DNA from 3 places in the Lysinibacillus sp. GW247-5R2A genome. Region 2 is predicted to be linked to each of the others. Evidence: riboswitches for the same ligand, from Rfam matches in the RefSeq annotation. Region 2 holds a riboswitch; each other region holds the start of a gene.
What was found. Region 2 has a riboswitch for thiamine pyrophosphate ahead of thiM (hydroxyethylthiazole kinase). Riboswitches for the same ligand answer to the same signal wherever they lie in the genome.
Positions count from the first base shown of each region.

Region 1: another riboswitch for thiamine pyrophosphate. It lies ahead of thiC (phosphomethylpyrimidine synthase ThiC); the one in region 2 lies ahead of thiM (hydroxyethylthiazole kinase).
Region 3: another riboswitch for thiamine pyrophosphate. It lies ahead of thiT (energy-coupled thiamine transporter ThiT); the one in region 2 lies ahead of thiM (hydroxyethylthiazole kinase).

Region 1 covers NZ_JBWKZL010000014.1:13,728-18,648, reverse strand. The annotation lists gene AC07YC_RS19415 (methyl-accepting chemotaxis protein) at 1-595, shown strand, start outside; gene AC07YC_RS19410 (AEC family transporter) at 906-1,835, shown strand; TPP riboswitch at 1,903-2,017, shown strand; gene thiC (phosphomethylpyrimidine synthase ThiC) at 2,164-3,942, shown strand; gene AC07YC_RS19400 (catalase) at 4,151-4,921, opposite strand, start outside.
Region 2 covers NZ_JBWKZL010000006.1:133,474-138,394, reverse strand. The annotation lists gene AC07YC_RS11205 (alpha/beta-type small acid-soluble spore protein) at 1-198, shown strand, start outside; gene thiE (thiamine phosphate synthase) at 272-913, opposite strand; gene thiD (bifunctional hydroxymethylpyrimidine kinase/phosphomethylpyrimidine kinase) at 903-1,727, opposite strand; gene thiM (hydroxyethylthiazole kinase) at 1,715-2,482, opposite strand; TPP riboswitch at 2,569-2,667, opposite strand; gene mbcS (acyl-CoA synthetase MbcS) at 2,855-4,438, shown strand; gene sppA (signal peptide peptidase SppA) at 4,623-4,921, shown strand, end outside.
Region 3 covers NZ_JBWKZL010000017.1:48,101-53,021, forward strand. The annotation lists gene AC07YC_RS21015 (TspO-related membrane protein) at 1-399, shown strand, start outside; gene map (type I methionyl aminopeptidase) at 428-1,183, opposite strand; gene thiT (energy-coupled thiamine transporter ThiT) at 1,355-1,915, opposite strand; TPP riboswitch at 2,050-2,157, opposite strand; gene AC07YC_RS21030 (magnetosome magnetite crystal formation protein family) at 2,284-2,607, shown strand; gene yxzF (small protein YxzF) at 2,663-2,785, shown strand; gene AC07YC_RS21040 (AAA family ATPase) at 2,826-4,921, opposite strand, start outside.

The DNA of each region.
Region 1 (4,921 bases), on a different contig from region 2:
GCAAATGGAATCGCTAGCCTCTAATATTGCCAATATTAATCAAATTATTGCCTCCATTCAAAGTATTACGGAGCAAACTAATCTATTAGCTTTAAATGCAAGTATTGAGGCTGCACGAGCTGGTGAGCATGGAAAAGGTTTTGCTGTCGTGGCGGAAGAAGTAAGAAAATTGGCAGAGCAATCAAAAACTGAAACAGAAATTATTAAAAGCACGGTAGAAAGTATTTTAGAAAATTCTCAGCAAACAGTTGCAGTCATTGCATCTAATGCAGACTTAATGCAATCTCAAAATGAGTCCGTACAAAGCACGCAATTGGCCTTTAAAGATAATAGTGATTTGTCACGAGCAATTGCAATTTCTATTAGAGAACTAATGACACAATTGTCTACTATGTTAGAGCATAAAAATCAAGCGATTATGTCCATTCAAAGTATTTCGGCAATCTCAGAGGAAACAGCGGCCTCTGCTGAGCAAGTAAGTGCCTCTGCAATGGACCAACAAGCTGAATTGCAAAAAGTGGCAGAGTCTATGCAAAATATGAATGATATCTCTAATGAACTGCAAGAGGTTGTTAATCGATTTAAGCTTGCGTAACGAAAAAGGCTACCTAGAATCTAAAGGTAGCTCAGACTGTTGATAAAGGGAATCGAGAAGTTCATGCTCGATTCCCTTTTTATTTATACTTCATGAAAAATAGTTCTTTGCTGCCCAATTATATTTAGGTGATTCTTACATGGTGTACATTGTTGTCTCGTTCATTGATTTGATTTTTTGCATCTTTTAATTCATAGGAACAAGGCGTGTCCCATCCGTAGTGGAAGTCAACGGTTTTAATTATGAAAGTAAGTGGCATTGACCTAGTGCATGATCGACACTACTATTAAAAGGGAGGGGGGACATCAATATGGTGTATCTTGGAATGATTTTCTTTCAAATTGTCGCACCTATTTTAGTATTACTTGTACTAGGTGCTATTCTACAAAAGAAATTTCGCTTTAATTTAAAAGCATTATCACAGCTTATTACATATTGTTTTATGCCAGCCGCTGTATTTATTAATTTATATGAGACGAATATAAAGCTGTCTGTTCTAGGAGAAGTCGGATTGTTTGTTGTACTTTTTATCGGTAGTCAAATGCTGCTTAGTCACTTTTTAGCGAAAGGGCTTGGCCTCGCCAAAACTGAGGCGGCTGTTTTTAAAAATAGTGTAGTACTCATTAACTCTGGGAACTATGGGATTCCCGTAGCTCAAATGATTTTTGCCACTCAACCTATTGGTGTAGCCATCCAGGTTATACTCGTTATCTTTCAAAACATGACAACATATACGTATGGTTTATATAATTTAATTTCCTCTACTAAATCGGGCATGACGATTTTTAAGGACTTTATAAAAATGCCTATTATTCATGCTTTAATAATCGGAGTGGCCATGAATTATTTTGATATTGGCATTCCGCAGTTTATTAAAATACCAATAGATCATGTAGCAGATGGTTTTATTGCCGTTGCATTAATCACGCTAGGCGCCCAATTGTCTCAGCTGGAGATCAAAACGATGTTTAATAAAACAGTATTCGTCAGCTGCTTCACACGATTATTTATAGGACCAGCCGTGGCTTTAGTCATTATCTATGCGCTGGGTTTAGATGGGGTTGTGGCACAATCATTATTTATAGCGAGTGCTTTTCCCACATCCCGCAACAGTTCAAGTCTAGCATTAGAATATGATGTAGAGTCAGCAACAGCCGCTCAAACCGTTTTATTCTCAACCATTGTGAGCTGTATAACGGTCACGATTGTGATTTATATTGCGGATGTATTGTTTACCTAATAGAAAATATTTTTAATGATATCTTCCATCTCTTAGCAATATCTGCTACACTAGCATCAAACTGAATAGTATTAACTAGGGGAGTCTGATGAGTCAGGCTGAGAGGGAAACGCATAGAGGTTTCTTGACCCTTTGGACCTGATCTGGCTCATACCAGCGTGGGAAAGTTAAGAAGCTATTGCCTATTACGTGCAATCAATAGACCCTTTACATTCATGGCCGGATCCAATTATTAATTTTGGATTCGGCCTTTATTTATTGTATTTGATTGTTGGGTGAGCTAGATTCGGTCCTTGCTTAAAATACATTTAAGGGAGAGAAGTAGCTCATGTCAGCAATTAGTGAAAAGAACATTACGATTATGTCTAACTTTGAAGGAAGTAAAAAGGTTTATGTGGAAGGATCTCGTCCAGATATTTTAGTACCCATGCGTGAAATTGCATTAAGTCCGACAACTGGTAGCTTTGGAGATGAAGAAAATGCCCCAATTCGGGTGTATGATACGAGTGGGCCATATACAGATCCGGCCTTTCATGTGGATATTACAAAGGGCTTACCTGCTTTACGAAGTACTTGGATACAAGAGCGAGGGGATGTTGAGGAATACGGAGGGCGTACGATTAAACCGGAGGATAATGGTTTTCGTCGCGCTGATGATCCACGTATCCATGAAAATGTCTTTCCGGAACTGGTGAGAAAGCCTTTACGTGCAAAAAAGGGTGGAAATGTCACACAGCTTCATTATGCTCGAAAAGGAATTATTACACCTGAGATGGAATTTGTAGCGATACGCGAAAATATGGACCCAGATTTCGTACGTTCAGAGATTGCAGCAGGTCGAGCTATTATGCCTTCCAATATTAATCATCCAGAGGCAGAGCCAATGATTATCGGTCGTAACTTCCATGTGAAAATTAATGCGAACATTGGAAATTCAGCTGTATCATCCTCGATTGCAGAGGAGGTCGAGAAAATGACATGGGCTACACGCTGGGGTGCTGATAATATTATGGATTTATCAACTGGCAAGCATATTCATACAACGAGAGAATGGATTATTCGAAATGCTGCAGTACCCGTTGGGACAGTACCAATTTATCAGGCATTAGAAAAAGTGAATGGTGTGGCTGAGGATTTAACGTGGGAGGTGTACCGTGATACGCTTATTGAACAAGCGGAGCAAGGGGTAGATTATTTCACTATTCATGCAGGTGTCCTTTTACGTTATGTCCCTCTTACAGCAAACCGTGTAACGGGCATTGTGTCTCGAGGTGGATCCATTATGGCGCAGTGGTGCTTATACCATCATCAAGAGAACTTCCTCTATACTCATTTTGAGGAAATATGCGAAATTATGAAAGCTTATGATGTAGCCTTCTCATTAGGAGATGGCTTACGCCCAGGGTCAATCGCGGATGCTAACGATCAAGCACAATTCGCGGAGCTGGAAACATTAGGCGAATTAACGGAAATCGCATGGAAGCATGATGTTCAAGTAATGGTGGAGGGGCCAGGTCATGTTCCCATGCATTTGATTAAAGAAAATATGGACAAGCAATTAGAGGTTTGTAAGGAAGCTCCCTTCTATACATTAGGTCCATTGACAACAGATATTGCGCCAGGTTATGACCATATTACATCTGCTATTGGAGCAGCAATGATTGGTTGGTTTGGTACTGCTATGCTCTGCTACGTGACACCGAAGGAACATTTAGGTTTACCTAATCGGGAGGATGTGCGAGTAGGGGTTATTACTTATAAAATTGCTGCACATGCTGCAGATTTAGCAAAGGGTCACCCAGGTGCACAGCAACGGGATGATGCACTGTCCAAAGCGCGTTTTGAGTTCCGCTGGCGCGATCAATTTAACCTTTCTCTTGATCCAGAGCGTGCAGTAGAATATCATGATGAAACATTGCCAGCAGAAGGAGCCAAAACGGCTCATTTTTGTTCAATGTGCGGGCCTAAATTTTGTAGCATGAGAATTTCCCAGGATATTCGTAATTATGCTAAGGAAAAGGACTTAAATACAACAGAAGCCATCCATGAAGGTATGAGGGAAAAGTCAGCGGAGTTTAAAAAGGCAGGTAGTCAAATCTACCAATAATAATAGTGCGAGGCTTGTGTTTATTTACTAGACACGAGCCTTTTTTATGTTGGCTTTACGACTTAATAGGGGAGATGAAAAAAAGGAATATATGCCTTTGCAATTAGAAGGGAACGCTTGAGCCTAGACGAATACAAAAAAGCTCCATGTGAATTATACATTCACATGGAGTAAAAGTTGGATTTGGATATCAATAATAAGTGGAATATTAAACGTTTGTTGGTTGTTTTACGTATGGATTTGTAAGATCCATACCTTCTAATGAAAGACCCATTGCTTTTGCGACACCTTCACCATATGCTGGATCAGCTAAATAGCAGTGAAGAATGTGACGGCGTTTGATGAATTCCTCAACAGAAGCCATATCATTAGCCGTATTTTCAAATAGACGTTGTTGTTCTTCCGCAGTCATTAGGCGGAAAAGTTTACCTGGTTGCTCGAAGTAATTACTATCGTCTTCACGGAAATCATGAATTCCTGCATGACCATCGATGCGTAACTCAGGCTCTTTATGGTCTAAATTATGTTCCCATTCACCATAGCTATTTGGTTCATAGCCTAGTGTTGATCCAAGGTTGCCGTCAAAACGCATAGAGCCATCTCGGTGGAAAGTACGGAATGGACATTTTGGTGCGTTAACAGGAAGCATATAGTGGTTTACACCTAAACGGTAGCGTTGTGCATCTGCATAGGCAAAGATACGACCTTGTAACATTTTATCTGGTGAGAAGCTAATACCAGGGACGATGTTAGATGGTGCAAAGGCAGCTTGTTCCACTTCTGCAAAGTAGTTGTCCGGGTTTTTATTTAACTCAAACTCACCTACAGGAATTAATGGGAAATCTTTTTTATACCATACTTTTGTTAAATCGAATGGGTTGTATGGTAGCTCACGAGCTTGCTCCTCTGTCATAACCTGAATATACACTTTCCATTTAGGGAAATCGCCATTTTCGATGGCTTCATATAAATCACGTTG
Region 2 (4,921 bases):
AGTTCAAACCAGCTTGCAGTACCTGGTGTACAACAAGCACTTGATCAAATGAAATACGAAATTGCACAAGAATTTGGTGTTCAATTAGGGGCTGACGCTTCAGCTCGTGCTAACGGTTCCGTTGGTGGTGAAATCACTAAACGTCTTGTACAAATGGCAGAATCTCAATTAAAAGGTATGCCAAACAACAACAACTAATAAATGCTAACTAAGCATTTATAAACTCAAAACCAGTGACCGTAAAAGGCACTGGTTTTAGTTTGTTTATCAATCATTTTTTTATGCGAAATAAAGACTTAAACATGGATACTGTTTGTTCAATATCCTTACTGTCACAGATAGCAGAAATAACAGCAACTCCATCAGCCCCAGCTTGCAAAACAATATTAGCATTTGTCCCATTTATTCCACCTATGGCTACGATAGGCAAGTGAGGTTGGTATTTGGAAGCTTGCTGTAAAAAATTAGTGCCACATGGTGGCTGTGCATCATTTTTAGATGTTGTGGCAAAAATAGGTCCAATTCCTACATAGTCCGCATGATGGTCAATAGCCGTTTGTAGTTCTTCCTGTGAATGTACAGAAACGCCAAGGAGCCGGTTTGCCATTTTTTTACGTGCAATGGCAATCTGTTCATCATCTTGGCCAATATGAACACCATCAGCACCAAGTCGAACCGCTAGATCCACATCATCGTTGATAATAAACGGCACACGATAATGTTGACATCGTTTTTGACATTGGCGGGCAAATTGCTCATAAGCTAATCCTGTTAATGCGTAAGGACCCTTTTCGCGTAATTGAAACATAGTAATGCCAGCCTGCAGCGCTTGTTCGAGTACAGCTAAAGGCTCCTGTTGGGAAACATTGCTTGTACCCATAATAAAATAGAGCTGTAAATCTTCACGTTTCAAGTAATTTCACCTCGCAGGCACCTTTATGTAGCTGATAAGCAAAATGATTTGTGGGGCCATGACCATTACCAATGGCTAAATCATGCATAATGGCTAATTGTATAAATTTTTTAGCTTCGATAATAGCTTTTTCAATGGTCAAACCTTGACCAAGAAAAGCCGTGATGGCTGCTGAAAAAGTACAACCTGTACCATGTGTGTTTTTCGTCGTAATACGAGGAGACTGCATGGAAAATGATTTGTCATTTTTTATAAATACATAATCAATTGCATATAACGAATTAGGTAGATGCCCACCTTTAATGATGACACATTGAACACCTAGTTGGAAAAAGCATTGAGCAATCTCCTCCATATCAGAGAATTGATTTATTTTTCTTCCCGTAAGTGCCTCTGCTTCCGGTATATTTGGTGTCACAATTGTAGCAAGGGGTAGTAAAAACATGCGCATGGCCTCGATTGCCTCTTGCTGCAGTAAGCTTTCTCCACCTTTTGCAATCATAACGGGATCAACAATTAGTGGGATTTTTAAATCGTCAATAATGTGTGCAATACCTTGAATAATTTCCGAGGAATAAAGCATCCCTGTTTTAATCGCAGCAATCGAAAAATCTTCTAGTAATGCATGAAATTGTTTTTCAACAAAGTCAACGTCAATCGGGAAAACCCCCATTACACCAAGTGTATTTTGAGCAGTTAATGCTGTAATAACGGAGGTGCCAAAAACTCCTAATTCCTGGAATGTTTTTAAATCAGCCTGAATGCCAGCGCCACCGCCACTATCTGAGCCTGCAATTGTCGTTACAATATGCATGAAGCCTCACCCTCCTTTGAAAGACGATGTAAGGCATTAAGCAAAGCAATTTGAATATCCCCAATATCCTCTGTAAATGCAGATGCTAACTCAGCTGCTTTTTTATAATATGTCAGTGTTTCCGCTAATTGGCTATACGGATCATCTCCTGAAGAGTAGGCTGCTCCACATATAGCACTAAGTAAACAGCCTGTACCCGTTACTTCGGTCATTTGTGAATTTCCACCAGTAATCCATTGGCTCTGCACACCGTCTGTTAAAAAATCATGTTTGCCTGTAACAATGACTAGACAGTTGTAGCGTTGAGCCAATAATATAGCCTCAGTCTCTATGACAATAAATCCCTCACCACTATCAACACCTTTTTGTTGCCATTCCACATTGGCTAATGCCGCAAGCTCTCCCTTGTTACAGCGTATGACTGCAAATTGTATAGCTGAAAGTAATTGATGTACGGTTTCCTTGCGATAAACTGTGGCACCTGCGCCAACCGGATCTAATATAACAGGAATGGCAAGGGTATTTGCTTTTTTTCCTGCTAACAGCATCGACTCTTTTGTTCGATCATTTAGTGTACCAATATTGATTAAAAGAGCGTCTGCAATGGCGACCATTTCCTCCACCTCATGGCTATCATCAGCCATGACAGGAGAGGCACCTAATGCTAATAGACCATTAGCTTGGAAATTAGCCACGACATAATTAGTTATACAGTGAATAAGCGGTTGTTGTTGACGAATTGTTTGAAAAATCATTGTAGTCCTCCTTTATGGGTGGACGTAAGCATGCAAAAAAGGCCCTTTTTACGTAAAAATGCACGAAAAAGAGCCTTTCATCTGAAAAAACGATGTTCATTGCTCCCTACGTCAGTATTAACTAACAGGTTCAAAGGGTCAGGTTTTACCTTCTCAACTCTTTATGAGTCCCCCTGCAATCTTGCTTTTAGTTGACCAAAATGTACCATACTTTTCATATGTATTCAATAGCAAGTTTTCCTATCGACAAAACGTGACTGATGCCATATAGCTAAGCATGATAGTTGTCATGACTTTACTTAAATCAAGTGTAAACCATTGAAAATACTAAGAAAGGAGTATAATGTGTCTTAACAAAAGGGGGCATTTGCCATGAATAGACAAGAATTAGTAGCACCAGAATGGTATAACATAACAGATGAATTTGAAAAATATGCAAAGGATTCAACTAAAAATGCATTGATTATTTATGATGAGCATTCTGATGTACAATTTATCACCTACGCACATTTACTTGAAAGAGCGAATCAGGCGGCACATGTCTTTACAAAAAATGGATTAACTAAAGGTGATGTCATTTTAGTGATGGTACCACGCTCAGTAGAAGCATACATTGTCTATATTGCTGCATTAAAAGCGGGTTTAACAATCATTCCAAGCTCTGAAATGCTAAGAGCAAAAGATATTGAGTATCGTATTCATCATGCTGATGCTAAAGCCGTTGTAGCCTTTGAGCCTTATATTGAGCAATTTGATCAAGTAGGAAATTTACAAAATATACAGCAATTTGTTATCGGAAATGCACATGAACCATGGCAGCCGTTAGTAGACAAAATGCGAAAGCAACCAACAACTTACATAAGTTCTTCACCAACAAAAAGTACAGACCATGCCTTTTTAGCTTACACAAGTGGCACAACAGGAAACCCGAAAGCTGCTGTTCATACGCATAGCTGGGGCTATGCACATTTACGGACAACAGCCCCACATTGGCTAGGAGTACAAGAAAATGATATTGTCTGGGCAACTGCAGCACCAGGATGGCAAAAATGGATTTGGAGTCCGTTCCTCGCGATTTTAGGCAGCGGTGCCACTGCATTTGTTTATACAGGAAAGTTTGACGCTGCAACATATTTAGCATTGCTTGAAAAATTTAAGATGAACGTCTTATGTTGCACACCGACAGAATATCGTTTTATGGCAGCACTTGAACATTTACAAGAGTATGACATCAGTTCAATTCGACAAGCTGTTTCAGCAGGTGAGCCATTGAACAGTGAAGTCATTAAAAAATTCTTTGACACCTTCCATCTACAAGTGCGAGATGGTTATGGTCAGACTGAGAATACTCTTCTTGTAGGAACTATGGTTGGTATGGAGGCAAGAGTTGGTTCGATGGGCAAACCTACGCCAGGCAATACCGTTGACATTGTAGATGATTTTGGCGAGCCAGTTGCTATAGGAGAAGTAGGTGATATTGCTGTTCATCGAGAAACACCTGCACTTTTTAAAAAATATTTAAATGATCCTGAACGTACTAATTTACAATTTCGTGGTGATTGGTATATAACAGGGGACCGAGCTTATAAAGATGCGGACGGCTATTTTTGGTTTGAAGGACGCGGAGATGATGTTATTATTTCCTCAGCCTATACGATTGGACCTTTTGAAGTAGAGGATGCGCTGATGAAGCATCCGACTGTGAAAGAGGTTGCTGTCATTGCAAGTCCCGATACAGTTCGCGGGAACATCGTTAAGGCATTTATTATTCTTCATGATGGTGTTAATGGTAATCAAGAGCTTATTCAAACCCTTCAAAATCATGTCAAAGCATTAACGGCACCTTATAAATACCCACGGGCTATTGAATTTGTTACTGAGTTACCCAAAACTGCATCTGGTAAAATTAGACGTGTCGAATTAAGAGAACAAGAATTAATACATCTTGTACAATAATCATTTCCTAGGAAATAATGTCGAAAATCGAAGTTCATGCAAAGAAATGAACTTTGATTTTTTTTTTATTTTTAGGTAAGGTATTATGAGGAAATAAATAGAATAAATCTTTTTGCATATTATTGCAAAAAAATGAAACAAATGAGCAAGTCATACGTATTACGAGTTAAGGAGGCGGAAAGACATGAATGTTAAAAGGTGGGTTGCATTAATAGTGGCTGGTGTTCTTTTACTATTTTCATTAGGGATTAATACCATTTTTGCGCTATTTAAAGCAGATTTCCTAGGTAATTTTGATAGTTTAATGGCAGGAAATAACCTAGATGTATATGAAAATGTCATTGAAGGAGATAATTATGATAAAAGGATTGCCTATTTAAAGGTAGATGGAACAATCCAAGATATTGGATCAAGTTCACTGTGGCAGCCTGTTGCATATGATCATCAATTCTTCCTAGACCAATTGGATAATATTTTGTACGA
Region 3 (4,921 bases), on a different contig from region 2:
CTCTTAGTCTTGTATTTATTTATGTTGTACAATACGTATCCACTTCATGACAAATCACTGTCGGGTCGTATTCCTTTCGCCATTTATTTTGCATGGATGACATTTATTTTCATCACAAATATTAGCTTTACGTTAACAGCTTATGGTTGGAACGGTTTTGGTCTAAGTACTCCTCTTTGGGCAGTTATTTTACTGACATTAGGTGGAGCCATTGCGCTACATATCCGCTTTCATCACTTTGATATCATGTATCCAAGTGTTTTTATATGGGCTTATATAGGAATCGCTTTACATAATGGTTTTGATGAGCTACTCGTAACAACAGCTGCGTTATTTTTATGTGGTGTACTCTTAGTTGGTATTTTATTCATTAAAAAAAATCCTGCCTACCAAAAATAATTTGGTGTGCAGGATTTTTTATGTGCTCCTATTCTTCGTCTAATGAAGTAAGGATAATTGGTTTATCTTTTGTAACAATAACTGAATGTTCAATTTGAGCAACAAGAGACTTATCAGGTGTAATGAATGTCCAACCATCACCAGCTTCTACAATATGCTCTGCTTTTGCTGAGATAAAGGGCTCAACTGCCAGAACCATGCCCTCTTTCATAATCGTAGAGTCCCATGCATCGTAATAATTTAAAATGTGATTGGGCTCATCATGTAAAGAGCGACCTAAACCATGGCCTGTTAAATTCATAATCACTGTTAAGCCATTAGCATTCGCTTCGCGCTCTACAGCTTTACCGATTTGATTTAATTTAGAGCCAGCCTTTACCTTTGTCATAGCACGATCAAAAGCATCTTTGGCAACACGACATAGTTTTTCTTTGTCTTCATAGCCATCACCAACTACAAATGAAATACCCGTGTCGGCAAAGTAGCCATCTAAAGAGCCTGAAACATCGATATTGACGATATCTCCCTCTTGAATAACACGTTTACCTGGGATACCATGTGCTACTTCCTCGTTGACACTAATACAAGTATATCCCGGGAAGTCATATTCTCCTTTTGGTCCTGAAATGGCACCTGCCTCAGCAAACATTCGACCAGCAATTTCATCTAGTTCAAGTGTTGTGACACCTGGTTTTGTAGCAGCCTTCATCGCTTCACGAATCTCTGCACAAATGCGTCCAATTTTTTTAAAAGCTTCAATTTCTTCTTGCGTTTTTACAATCATGTATAACGTCCCTTTCATCTAATATCTACTCTTTAATATAACATAACTTCTTACGCGTATAACGCTAAACGCTTTAAATATTGTATGCCTGCCTTCTTGGCAAAGTGCTACAAGTGCTATTCTCTTACGACTACATAAAAAACCCCCTTCACCAATATGAAGGGGTTGGCATTATGCTTTACGTTGCATTAGCTGTGGAGCCGCTGTGAATAATAACGCTCCCACAATGGCTGTTAATACTGTTGCAGGCAGCATATAGGTACCATTATAAATAATCGAGTAGATCCACGCATTTTGATCGCCGGCATACTCTGCAAAAAATACCGCGCCAGCAGTAGTGTGTGCTGCATATCGCAAGAAGCCTGCGAATACCGTACCTACAATAATATAAAGTGCCATTTTTGTTTTGTTTAGTTGACTTGCTGCTTCCAGTAAAGGTCTGCGTACAATGGCTGCTAACCCTACAACTGTGAAAGCAACACCGTAATCTAATAAACCTTGAAGCCAGTGTACAATATAAGCTCCAAACATGGTTTGCATCACACCTACAAGCAAGCCTGTTGTTAGGCCAGCTACTAGACCCCAGCGAAATGCAATTAGCATAATTGGTACCATCACAAGACTAACAGAGCCACCTTGTGCCCATACTTTAAAAGAGACCTGATCAAGCACAAGGCCAATCGCTGCAAATATTGCAATCTCCACTAGCATTAATAGTCTTTTTTTGTCCATACATATTCTCTCCTTTGTTCCGATGTAGGATACAAGAGCAGGAATAGAAATGCGCTGATTTGATTCTCTCTGACACCTTTTTATTCTTAAGAATGAAAAAACGATGTCAGGACAGAGCCTCACATCGTAAAAGTGTCGGTTTCTATCCACATCCCTACGCAAGTGTTAGCTTACAGGTTCAAAGAGTCAAGGCATTACGTGCCCAGTCTCAGCTGACATCATCAGCTCCCCTTGTGGTCGTTACATCTGAATTTAATTTGAACACTTTCATTGTACGCAAAGCACGGAATGATTACAACCTCTTCCATACTTAATTTTTGAAACTTTACTGTTTTCCATGCGTAAATATTAAAAAAGGAGGTACAACTATGGAGAACCAAAAAATTTTATCTGCCTTTAGTTATCTCAGTATTTTCTTTGCTCCTTTCATCGTACCATTAATTGTTTACTTCGTTACGAAAGATGCTGACATCAAAAGACATTCTATTCGCGCATTAGTGTCCCATCTAATTCCTTTTGTATTTGGGATCTTATTTTTCATTGTCTTTGTCTTTTCTACATTTAGTTTAGACCCCACGTCAAGTAATAGTACAGTCATGATCATTTGGTTCATTTCGTTCGCCATTTACGGGATTGTCTCGCTCGGCATTGTTATATGGAATATTATTCAAGCCGTTCGAGTTATCCGCTAATGTTTCATTTTTAAAATAAACAGGTAGAAGTATTTAAAAAGGAGCTGTGTTTTTGATGAAAGTATCAAAAGTAGTGAAAACCGCTGTTAAATTAGCGCCTATTGTTATACCAATCGTAAAAAAAGTGATGGCAGCAAAAAAAGGGACAACTTCTACAGTCAGTTCTCGAAAAAAATAAAAGGAGGGCGTATTTCCTTAAACCGGAAATACACCTTCCTTTATTTTATTTCAAAATGTGTTTGACTATGTCCATTCAATGTTTTTTCGACATGTAAAACGGCTGGCATCGCTGATTTTAATTCAGGCACATGAGAGATGACACCAATCATTCGTCCAGAATCTTGTAAATCGATTAATGTGTCTATTGCTTTATTTAATGATTCTTCATCGAGCGAGCCAAAGCCCTCATCAATAAACATCGTTTCAATATGAATATTGCCTTGGAAGCTTTGAATAACATCTGCCATTCCTAGAGCAAGGCTTAATGATGCATTGAACTTTTCACCACCGGATAGCGTTTTAACATCTCGTAATTGATCTGTGTAAGCATCATATACATCAAGCCCAAGTCCACTTTGCTTGGCATGCTTTTCAAGCCTGTCTGAACGTCTAAGCTCAAATTGACCATTAGATAAATGATAAAGACGAATATTGGCTGCCTCTGTAATTTGATCTAAATAATTAATTTGAATATATCGTTCAAAGGACAGTTTTTTCGAATTTTGCCCATTTAATAAGCCATACAGCTCCTTCACTCGACCTGCCTCACTCTCAAGTAAACGAAGCTCTCTCTCTATTTCTTCTACTTTGGTGATGAAGCTTTGACATGATTTCGCGAATCCATCTATTTGTTGAAGTTGTTTAAAGGCATCCTCATAGGCGATTCGAAGATTTTCCACAGTTGCCTCCATCAGGGCTAAATCTTGCTTCTCTTTCCCTTGAAGATGTTTTTCTCCTTCTGAAATTTGAATTTGTAACGTATGAACATGTAACGTGTAGTCATTGCATGCCTTCCGAAGTTCCTCTAATTGAGTGGTACTTCTTTTCGCAGTGGCATAGTCTTCATAGTTCACAAAGCCTGCTTCCTGCATGCTTATTGAAAACTGCTCACGCTTGTCATTCATTTTGAGCTTTAATTCTTCAAAATTCTGTTTGGCGATTTCCACAGCTAGTTTAGCATTACTGGCAGCTTCCTTCGCGGCATGTAAATCATGCTGGCTTTCCTGCCATAATTTTTGTAAATCCATTTTTTGCTTACTAACATCGGTAAGTGTTTGTTTTAATTGCTGTAAAGTTGGAATAGTTGTTGGCATTTGCTTATGCTGTTCTTCTACAATTGCTTGCAGTCTTGTCCAACCCTTCATCTGCTCAGTTAAATATTCCTCAAGTTTGACTTGTTTATGTTGCAAATGCTCTATTGCTAAACGCTGTTTCTTCTGGTTAATCCTTGTTTGAGCTAACTGTTGATTGATCATCTTTAAGCTAGTAATCTCTTGTTCCATTTTTTCTAAGGAAGCTATAATTTGTGCTTGATCCTGTTGCTTCATTGCGTATGCTTCTAATTGTGTCAGTGCCTCTTGCTGAAGCTGTTGTGCGGATGTTAAAAATGCCTCTTTTTCCAAATACAAACGCTCGTCTGAAGAGGCTTTTCTCCTTAACGTTTCCACCTGAGCAAGCTCAACAATTTCCAATTGCTCACTATGTGTTTGTTGATGAGTCGTACTCCCACAAACCGGACAAGGTTGCCCTTCTTTAAGCTGCTGAGCTAAAATGCTTGCTTGGCTTGTCAGCCAGCGTTGCTCTAATTGTTGAAGCTCCTGTCTACTGTCCTGATAATGAGCCTTAGTAGCGATAACATCTTGTTTCGCTATCTCTACTGCTTTTGTATATTTCTCCACCTGCATGAGCAAAGCTACTTGCTCCCGCAGTTTTGGTAGTTGCTCTAAATAACCCTCATATGGTTCCAATTGTTTTTCAAAGTGCTCAATTGATTGTGAAAGCGCCTCTAATTGCGCGCTTTCTTTACTGATTAGCGCTAGGTTATCCGCTGCCCCTTGTTTAGCCGTTTCAACATATTGCTCAGCAATTTGCAGTTGCTGTATATTGCTGTCATAAGCCTCGAACTTAGGAAGCAATGCTTGGAGCTGCATTTCCTGCTGCAAAAGCTGTTGCCGTTCTGACTCTTTTGCCTCTTCCGCTTCATATTTTTCTTGAGCTCTTTGTAAAAGCTCCTTGGTTTTTAATTGACTACTGTTGGCTTGCTGATAGGCTTGTTCTTTTAAATTTTGTTCCGCTCGTAAATCCAAGCATTGTT